DNA from 3 places in the Senimuribacter intestinalis genome. Region 1 is predicted to be linked to each of the others. Evidence: riboswitches for the same ligand, from Rfam matches in the RefSeq annotation. Region 1 holds a riboswitch; each other region holds the start of a gene.
What was found. Region 1 has a riboswitch for cobalamin ahead of NFR88_RS06210 (NCS2 family permease). Riboswitches for the same ligand answer to the same signal wherever they lie in the genome.
Positions count from the first base shown of each region.

Region 2: it holds a riboswitch for cobalamin, as region 1 does, so the genes downstream of both, NFR88_RS06720 (bacterial Ig-like domain-containing protein) here and NFR88_RS06210 (NCS2 family permease) in region 1, are expected to answer to the same signal.
Region 3: it holds a riboswitch for cobalamin, as region 1 does, so the genes downstream of both, cbiD (cobalt-precorrin-5B (C(1))-methyltransferase CbiD) here and NFR88_RS06210 (NCS2 family permease) in region 1, are expected to answer to the same signal.

Region 1 covers NZ_CALPCF010000005.1:19,609-22,887, forward strand. Annotated here, with positions in the region: gene rpoC (DNA-directed RNA polymerase subunit beta') at 1-106, shown strand, start outside; gene NFR88_RS06200 (GNAT family N-acetyltransferase) at 565-1,104, shown strand; gene NFR88_RS06205 (hypothetical protein) at 1,110-1,289, shown strand; cobalamin riboswitch at 1,536-1,710, shown strand; gene NFR88_RS06210 (NCS2 family permease) at 1,777-3,084, shown strand; gene NFR88_RS06215 (helix-turn-helix domain-containing protein) at 3,088-3,279, opposite strand, start outside.
Region 2 covers NZ_CALPCF010000005.1:123,808-127,086, reverse strand. Annotated here, with positions in the region: gene NFR88_RS06720 (bacterial Ig-like domain-containing protein) at 1-1,653, opposite strand, end outside; cobalamin riboswitch at 1,776-1,979, opposite strand; gene NFR88_RS06715 (hypothetical protein) at 2,166-2,603, opposite strand; tRNA gene NFR88_RS06710 (tRNA-Ala) at 2,803-2,878, opposite strand; gene NFR88_RS06705 (dynamin family protein) at 2,906-3,279, opposite strand, start outside.
Region 3 covers NZ_CALPCF010000010.1:47,915-51,193, reverse strand. Annotated here, with positions in the region: gene NFR88_RS09770 (homing endonuclease associated repeat-containing protein) at 1-715, shown strand, start outside; gene NFR88_RS09765 (sirohydrochlorin cobaltochelatase) at 729-1,529, shown strand; cobalamin riboswitch at 1,607-1,795, shown strand; gene cbiD (cobalt-precorrin-5B (C(1))-methyltransferase CbiD) at 1,921-3,156, shown strand; gene cobI (precorrin-2 C(20)-methyltransferase) at 3,153-3,279, shown strand, end outside.

The DNA of each region.
Region 1 (3,279 bases):
CGCAGAAGATTTGGATTTGATGAGCATGCCTAACGAGGGTATTATGGAAATGGATACAGCATTGGTGCTGGAACCGGAAGAATCCGAGCTGATTGAATTAGAATAAGAGACTGGATATTGTAAAGGGGCTACTTGTACGGTTGACCAATTAGGTTGATCTGAGGAGGTAGCTCCTTTTTGTTAGTACGTTCTGTGCCGCCTGTGCATATATTCGTAAAAAAGACCTAAAATATGCATAACGTCCTGAAGGAATCTGCATATTTTTGGCGATTTTTCCTCTCATATGCATTTTCGCCAATAAAATACTCTGAAATAGCAACGCGATTACCGGTTCGCAGTGAAAAATATGCATATATAATGCAAAATCCCCGCAAATATGCAGACTGATGTGCATATTTGCGGAGATTTCTTTAAAAATATGCATTTTGCCATGAGGAAGGAGTATCGTGGAATCATCGTTAAATTGGGAGCCAGTCATTTTTATTGACTTAATAGGAATTGTGCGATATATTGAAATTAATTTAGGGAAAAGATTTGGCGGTGAATTCTGAAAGGAGAAAGGATATGAACCCGATTGAAACCAAAGATTTAATCATACGCGACAGCGTTTTTGAGGATTTAAAGTATTTTGACCCATGGGAAAGGCAGCCTGCAGTAACGGAGTTTTTCAGCATTGCGGACGGGCAGAGTCTGGAGGATGTGACCAAGGCATATGTGAAATTTGATGAGGCTGCCGATATGCGCCAGTACACTATTTGTCTGCGCGAGAGCGGTGAGCCGGTGGGAAGAATTATTCTTGGCGATATCATAGAAGGCTGGAAGTGTGAAATTTGGCGGATTTACATTGCGGATACGGCACTTCGCGGCAAAGGCTACGGCAGACAGGCTATGGAAGCGACCATGAAACTGTGCTTTGAGGATTTTGGGATGAAACGGGTATATCTGGATCATTACACGGGAAATCCAGCGGCGCACCTGTATCTGAATCTGGGATTTCAGTACGAGGGCGTGCTGCGAAAGAACTGCCGGAAGAACGGCGTCCTCTATGATGTGCACCTGATGTCCATGCTGGCGGAGGAATACTTTGAGCGATATGGTAAATGAATGCAGTGAATAAGCTGGAAAAACGCCAACACGCCGAAAAAAATTATGCCAACACGCCGAAAAAAATAGACACAGATAAAATGAAAAAACCGGCTTTTTTAATGATTCTTATTGGCGTAGGTGATTATGCTTACCGAAGGCAGGATGGAATTTATGTAGTGCCGGTGGGATGTCTAAAGAATTAAGAATAATTAACAGCCGCCTAGCGAAAAGGGCGGCTGTCTTTATAAGTGGAGTTTGACAGGTTTACGGCGTTTCCTTTTGTACACTCTTCAAGAGATTTTTCCGTCAGTCTGAGAACGGTTTCTGATGTTGACAAAAATAAAAGAATCACGAATATTTGTCACATTTCTTTTTTCATGCCTTTGCCCTGTTTGAAGACATGCAAAAGTCTTGCATTTTCGCTCAAATTGTGTATAATGATATATGAAAATTGAAAAGAGCTTGCCAGTACCCGAAAGGGTTTAAAGGAAAACAGGTGAAATTCCTGTACGCCGCCAACGCTGTAACAGAGGAGTCTTCTTCATGATGTCACTGGGAAACCGGGAAGGCGAAGAAAGATGCTGATACTGGAGTCAGAACACCAGCTGGGAAGCAGCGCAAACGCATTGGAGAGATATGATGCGAAAGTATCTCTGCCGGATGCGTTATTTTTTTATATGGAGGGCACTAATGAAAAAACTATTTAAACTGGAAGAAAATCACACCACTGTCAGACAGGAAGTACGCGCCGGTCTGACAACCTTTTTTGCCATGGCGTATATCATTTTTCTGAACCCGGTATTTCTGTCATCTACAGGCATGAGTTCCGGCGGCGTTATGGTTGCTACATGTCTTTCTGCCGCAGCAGGCACGCTGCTGTGTGCATTTTTGAGCAATAAGCCTTTTGCGATGGCGCCGGGTATGGGGATGAATGCCTTTTTTGCGTATACCCTATGCGGAATTTACGGATATTCATGGCAGCAGGCGCTGGCACTTACCTTCCTTTCCGGAATCCTATTTTTTCTAATTGTTATCTCGCCTCTGAGAGATAAGATAATCAATGCAGTACCTGTAAATCTGAAATACGCTATAAGCGCCGGCGTGGGTCTGTTTATAGCGCTCATTGGTCTTCTGGATACAGGGATTATATCTTTAGCAAGCGGAATGCCTGCTCTCGGGGATCTCAGTTCGCCTACAGTTCTGATTGCATTGCTTGGAGTGGCAATCACAGCTGTTTTGGTGGTATTGAACATAAATGGAAGTTTGATTATCGGTATGGTGATAACGATTGTACTGAGTCTGGCGGCAGGACAGACAGCGATGCCCGACCACCTTGCAGAGTTTCCGGGCGCAATAGCGGACGTGGCTTTTAAGCTTGATTTTTCCGGATTGATTTCAGGAAAAGCGGGCTTGTCCGGTATCCTGTCACTTATTGCGCTTATTATCTCATTGACCATGGTTGATATGTTTGATACCCTTGGTTTTTTAATCGGCACCAGCTCCAGGGCGGGAATGACTGATGAAAAGGGAACCATGCCGGGAAGCGGGTCGATTTTAATTGCTGATGCGGCAGGTTCTGTGATGGGCGCTTTATTTGGAACCTCTACCGTTACATGCTATGCGGAATCGATTTCCGGGATTGCGGCAGGCGGAAAAACCGGTCTGACTGCTGTAACAACTGCTTTGTGCTTCTTGCTGGCGGTTGTGTTCTCGCCTCTGACAGGGGTGATGACAAGTGCTGTAACTGCACCGGCTTTGATTATCGTGGGAATGTATCTTCTCATGGAAGTGAAAAAAGTTGATTTTGGTCGTCTGGATGACGCCATTCCTGCATTTATTACCATAGTGGCGATGCCTATGACATACTCCATTACGACAGGAATTGCTGCGGGATTTATTTTTTATCTGATTTGCAAAATTGCCGCTGGCAGAAGAAATGAGGTGAATCTGCCTGTTGTGGCGCTGGCTATGGTATTTTTTCTTTATTTCTGCCTGTAAAATTTAGGTTTGCAGTATTTTGAATATATGCCTTTTCTTTAGCTGGTTCAATTCATCACGTGTTGGAGCTGTGAGTGCAGTGGCTTCGGTGAGGTCGGTAAGAGGATTCTCGGTAGCGATACATTTGCTGACAAAGGAATCGTATCGACCAAGGGAAAGACTGCAGAACAGACCAACGATAATTGAAGATGTACC
Region 2 (3,279 bases), 100 kb from region 1:
TTCGATAGACTGTGTATCATTCTGATACCACTGATAGGAAACAACTCCGCTGGCGCTTGCCTTGGTCTTCAGTTCCTTTGCCTTTGCTCCCTGAAGATAATCAGCAGACTCCGGCTGCAGCAAAATAGTAGGCTGCTCAGTCGCAGGTTCCTTTTCATAGCAGATGTGATACGTCTTTTCTTCGCAGCTGTTTGAAGAAACTGAAATCTCCACATCCATACAGTCATTTTCATCCCAATCCAGGGTTAAATCTCCTGCTACGCCGCTCGTAAATTCGGCGCCATTGACTTTAATAGTATAAGAGGAAGCAAAAGCGGTTGCCTTAATGGCTGTCGTTTTTGCATTAGAATCGAGATAAACATGGTAGGAAGTTTTATCTGCATTAAAGGCTTTATCGACAACACCTTCCAGTTCAAGACCTTTCAGCGTTGCGATAATATTAGCGTTTATTTTGTAGTCTGCAACCTGCCCAACGTCGCCATAATAAAAAACGTTATAGCAGCCATTTCTTATGTAAGCTGCATCACCGGAGCTACTGCCCCACCGACTGCTTACATACTTCGATAAAGTTTCACCAAGATATACATTGGTTGGATCATCGGGGTTATCAGAAAAGCTGGAATAAATATACATGCTGCTCGCACTGAGATAGTCAGGAACATCTACAGTATATCCGTCAAATTTCCCTTCCTGCAATGCTGGAGTAATTTCAAGTGAATTCTCACGTGCCAAAAAATCAGCTCTAGTTCTATAAAGTTCAAGCACTTTTAAGGATGGCTCTTCCACCATTTGAACTTTTATGAGCGGCATAACGATATCTGCTTTAGAGTCAAACATGGTCAAATAGCAAAATCCCGTTTCCTGCTGCAGTGTCAAATTAGCAAGCGCATTGTTTCCGCTGGCAACAGCGCCCTCGATTGGCACCACTGCACCTGTTTCCGCATCAATAAGCCCTATGGAAATTCCATCCATTTCTGTTGCATTTCTAAGACGTTCTGCCTCTTCAAATGTTCCATACTGATCTAAAGAAAATCCATAGCAAAATAAGCCGAAATTTTTTCCGCTGATTTTTTTCAGACTGGTAATCCGATCCCAGTGGATTCCATCATGTCCACCCGTAAAGTAAGAAGTAGCAACCCCTGGATACACATCCTTCTTTTCAGCTGAAGCATAACGGAAGAATTCCAAGCAATCGCCTGCCTTTAGTGCTGTCTTTGCTGCAGCTTCCGCAGAAAGTTGCCCGTTGATGACAACACCGCTATCTGAAGTTTCTTCTCCAAAATAACGAGTTACATTCCCGTTCTCATCTAAAGCCAGCCTAGAGCCTGCTGTCTCCTTCGTAAATTCTTCTCCATATTTAGCAATATGCGCCTGTACCAGTGCGTCCAGTACGGAAACGCTTTCCTTTACGCTATCTTCATAACCGTAGCGTTCAGCAAGGTCTGCCGCAACTTCAGTGTCAATAAGCGGCTTGTGCAAGAATTTCTGGTTAGCCTGAGATGTAATAGTCACCTTACAGGAACCTGCTGCCTCGCTTGGTTCTGAACTGTCTGCAGAATCTGCAAAAGCCATGGACGGCATCATGCTGAAAACTATCAGTAAACTGAGAATCAGCGCAAAGGCTTTTTTCATGTTTCGTTTTCGCTCTTTCATATGTTTTTCCTTTCAATTCGATTTCGCAGCCCGGTCTTTTGCAAAAAGAAAAGACTCTAGGCTCTTCGCCTACAGTCCGATTTCACTGTATCTATATTCCGGATTCTTACGGTTAACCTCGCCGCAAATCCTCATCTCGTGCAGGTCTCCTGGCTCATGGATTCTCGCTCTGACTTTCCTTCCCAGGTTTCCCCAGTGGACAGCTTTCACAGCTCATAATCAAAACAATCCAATTACAGTGGCGGGTCCGCGCAAGGCTCTCACTTGCTTCCCTCTTAGCTTCCCTGTGGTATGCACAGGGAAGAACACAAAATGTTGCTTACTTTAATTTAGTTTAGTTTTTAATTAGGGTTTGGAGACTTCTTTTCCACGCTCCTTTCCCGGCAGGATTCCTGCCAAATACTCTCCGCTTACATTGTACCACTCTCAGACATATTTTGGCAAGCTTTTTTTATAAATCTGATTCAGCCAGTTCCAAAAAGTCTGCCTAACGATTCTCCAAAATCTCTGGTTTAATGTTCTCTTCTCTTTAATAGTTCTGTTTCCAAACGATTTACACGGAGAAGCAGCATTTCTCTTTCCTGGTTCACTTTCAAAGCTTCGTCGAGTTTTCTATCCAAGCTCAAATGCCCCTCTGCAATAACTGCTATATTTCTGTTTACTTCGCTTTCCAATGTGATTTTAATCTCTCGGATATCCTTAGTAAATCTTTCGTCCATCTCCGAAACTCTTGTGTTGAGGCACGTCACCTTTTCGTCAAGGTCCAATACCTTCTCATCCAGACATGTCACCTTCTCGTCGAGGCACGTCACCTTTTCGTCAAGGCACGATACCTTCTCGTCGAGGCACGATACCTTCTCGTCGAGATATGTCACTTTGTTATCAAGACTGTTTAATTTCTCTTCCATCTTCTCTAATTTGTCCAAAATCATTCTAGTTTCTTCTGTCATTATAATGCTTCCTTTCTCCTGTCATGCAACCAAGTCTTACGTTGGATTTTTATTATAGCATAAAGACGATTACTCTACAATTCCCAAGATTTTCTGAAAATGTTTGCACCCTTTTACAGAATTTCTATGACCCCCAAATTTATCTCACAATGTATATAAAACGCCGAAGTGCTTGTCTCCGACGTAATTCAATCTTCTATGGTGGACCCGATGGGGATTGAACCCACGGCCTCTGCGTTGCGAACGCAGCGCTCTCCCAGCTGAGCTACGGGCCCATAAAAGGGAGCTATCTCCCTTAATTCTTATAATTTCTCTCTGATTCTGCGCAAACTGCGCCCCAGTCTGTTAATCGCATTGATTCTGCGCACAACTGCATAAGCATTTTCCTCCCTATAAAGCAAAATGTCACTCAAAGTTGTATTCAAATCATTGCATAGCGTATCGACCTCACGCAAGAAGTCATCTTTACTCATTGCCACAAGTCCTGCCGGCAATTCTTCAATCTCATATTGATACTCCATGCCAAACAGCTCCAATACCTTCGCCGACAGCTGCAGCTTGATTTCGTTTAAATGCAGTTCATAAAAGCTTTCTGCTGCTGCAGCCTTTGTTCTGCATGCCTGAACGGTCTCATGGATTTGCTCAAAACAATCATCAAGCTCCTTGTATTCCATGT
Region 3 (3,279 bases), on a different contig from region 1:
TAAAGGCGGAAAAACTATGGAGCAGATGGAAAAAGAGCGATTGCATAAGGAAAAGCTTCTTGACATGGTCAGAGAAAAAGCACTGGAGCTTGGGAAAATTCCGCATCCCAGAGATCTGCCTGAGGTTTGCAGGGAAATCAAAAAATATTACAGCGGCTGGACTTCTGTTATTAAAGCTGCAAAGCTGGATGCTGATTTTCTTAAAAGAGCAGTCTATAAGATTCCTGATTTAGAACTGGAATATATCAATATGCTGGAAGCAGTTAGAAATTTTGCTCATGAAATAGGACGAAGTCCTCTTCATGGAGAAATTGAACAGGCTGTTAAGCAGGCGCTCATAGAGCGATGCGGCTCCTGGCGCAATGCGCTGTTTCAGATTGATTTGGAACCGGTCCTCCGAATGGAGCCTTTTCACGATATTTATATCGACCATAGAATGACAGAAAATCGAAGGCATCATTCTGACAGTCTCTATGGCTGCTATTATAAGGTATTGAATCTGGATGAAGATGATAGAAAGCGCCTTGGTATGGTAAAAGATATCTATCTGAAAAACGGAAAAATTCCTATGAAAAAGGAAGTGCCAAGACAGCTGCGGCAGGATTTGCACGAAAAATGCGGTTCCTGGGGTAACGTTCTCTATCAGATTGGCGTTACGCCAAAGGAATACTACGAGGAGAAAAATAAAAAGAAAAATAGTAATCAAGGAAAGTAAGAGGAATAAAAAGATGAATCAGAAACAAGACACCGCGATTCTGGTAGTCAGCTTTGGCACCAGCTATAACGAAAATAGAAAGGTCACAATAGATGCTATTGAGCAGGCAGTTGCGGATGCTTTTTCAGATTATCCGGTGCGGCGTGCTTTTACCAGTCAGATGATTATTAATAAGCTAAAGAAAAGAGATGGACTTCATATCGACAACGAAGCTGAGTCACTGCAGCATGCAGCAGCAGATGGATTCAGAAAGCTGGTGATACAGCCGACACATTTGATGAATGGAACAGAGTATCACGACCTTCTGCGCGATGTGGAAAAACATAGAGATCTTTTTGCAGCTGCAGTACTTGGAGAACCTCTTTTAACTGATAAAGAGGATTTTGAGAAAGTTGCAGCTGCCATGGTGGAAGACACAAAAGAGCATACGGATGAAAAGACGGCCGTGGTGTTGATGGGACATGGAACAGGTGTTGAGGCAAACAGGGTATACTTTGATTTGCAAGATGAGCTCAGAAAACAGGGACACCACAACTATTTTATCGCAACTGTGGAAGCGGTACCAACGCTGGAAGATATTCTTCCTGCCTTAAAGGAAGGCGGTTATGAAAAAATTGTGCTGCAGCCTTTAATGATTGTTGCAGGCGATCATGCCAATAACGATATGGCAAGTGATGATGAAGATTCATGGAAAACGATTCTGGAAAAAGAGGGCTATGCGGTGCAGTGTGTACTGCGAGGCATGGGGCAGATTCCTGCAATCAGAGAAATTTTTGCGCAGCATACAGCAAGGGCATTTGAAAAGCTTAAATAAGCATCCCGATAAACGGCTGCTTCAAGCTGGTGCAAATTGCAGTTGACAGCCGAAAACGATTGTAATATAATTCTGTTAAACAACTTGAAAATATTGGTTGATAAAATCGTAATATGGAATCAGGTGAGAGTCCTGAACAGTCCTGCTGCCGTAATGACGGAGTTTTTATGCAAGGCATATGGCCGGTCACTGGGAATCGTTCCTGGGAAGGCGCATAAGAGCGTTGACGTCAGAGTCGGAAGACATCCCAATATTTTACCATGAAAGTCACAGGATATGAGTTTTAGGGTAATAATAGTAAATTCTTCGGCGGCTGGACTCCCAAAACGGAAAAGAAGGAGACAGTGCGAAGAGTTTTACTTAATGCAAGATAAATTTGAACCCGAATCCTGTGGATTCGGGTTTTTCTATTGCAACATTATTCATTGCAGGAAAAGCTTGCAGAAAGGATAATATGGAGAAGTTTACCGTCAAAAATGGAAAAAAACTAAAATACGGTTTTACAACCGGAAGTTGCGCTGCTGCTGCAGCTGCAGCGGCAGCGGCTATGCTTTTTTCTGGAGAGAAAGTCTCTGAGGCGGAGGTTATATTGCCTGCAGGAGAGAAAACGACCATGCAGGTCAGTGAAATAGATATAGATAAGGGTACGGTTTGCTGCACGGTGATAAAAGACGGAGGCGATGACCCTGATGCAACCCATGGCGCAGGAATTTCAGCCTGTGTCAGCAAGGAGCCGATTTCATCGGGAACTTTAGCAGAAACTCGAGATCGTATTACCTTGCTGGGCGGCTGCGGCATAGGCATTATTACAGCAAAAGGCCTGCAGTGCAGCGTAGGAGAGCCTGCCATCAACCCGGTGCCGAGGCAGATGATCTTTGAAAATGTGCAAAGGATACGCAGGAAGTACGGAAAAGAGGAGGAACCTATATATATAGAAATTTCTGTGCCTTGCGGTGCGGAGATTGCAAAAAAAACATATAACCCAAGACTTGGGATTGTTGGGGGGATTTCTATTCTGGGAACGACAGGTATTGTCGATCCTATGAGTGAAAAGGCTCTTGTCGATACGATTAAGACTGTGATCGACAAACAGTATCAGGAGAATCCGAAGCGGATTCTTATCGCCCCGGGAAATTACGGCAGGGAATTTTGCCGTGAGTATCTGGGACTGGATATCGCAAAGGCTGTACCCATCTCTAACTATATTGGAGAAGCTTTGGATTACATTAAGTTTAAGGGGTTTGAGGAAATACTTCTGGTAGGTCATACTGGCAAGCTGATCAAGCTGGCAGCAGGGATTATGAATACCCATTCCTCTTACGCTGATGGCAGAATGGAGATTATCGGTATGCATAGTGCCGTTTGCGGTGCTGACTGCGATACTGTAAAAGCAATTGCAGAGTGTATTACCACCGATGAGGCGTTTGCTCTGATTCAGGAAAAAAATTATTATGAGGAAGTAAAAGCAAGGATTTTGGAAAAGGTTCTGTACCATCTCCATTTCAGGCTGAAAGGACAGGTGAAAGTTGAGACGGTATTGTTTACTACAGATCGAAACCATATTATGAAAAGCCCTGGTGCAGACCGGCTTGCTGAAATGATACGAAAGGATATGAAACAGATATGAGTGGAAAATTTTATGCAGTAGGACTGGGACCGGGAGATCCACAGCTGCTTACAATGAAAGCCATCAATGTAATGAAAGACTGTCATGTTATTGCAGTGCCAAGAAGCGGAGCAGCAGAAAACG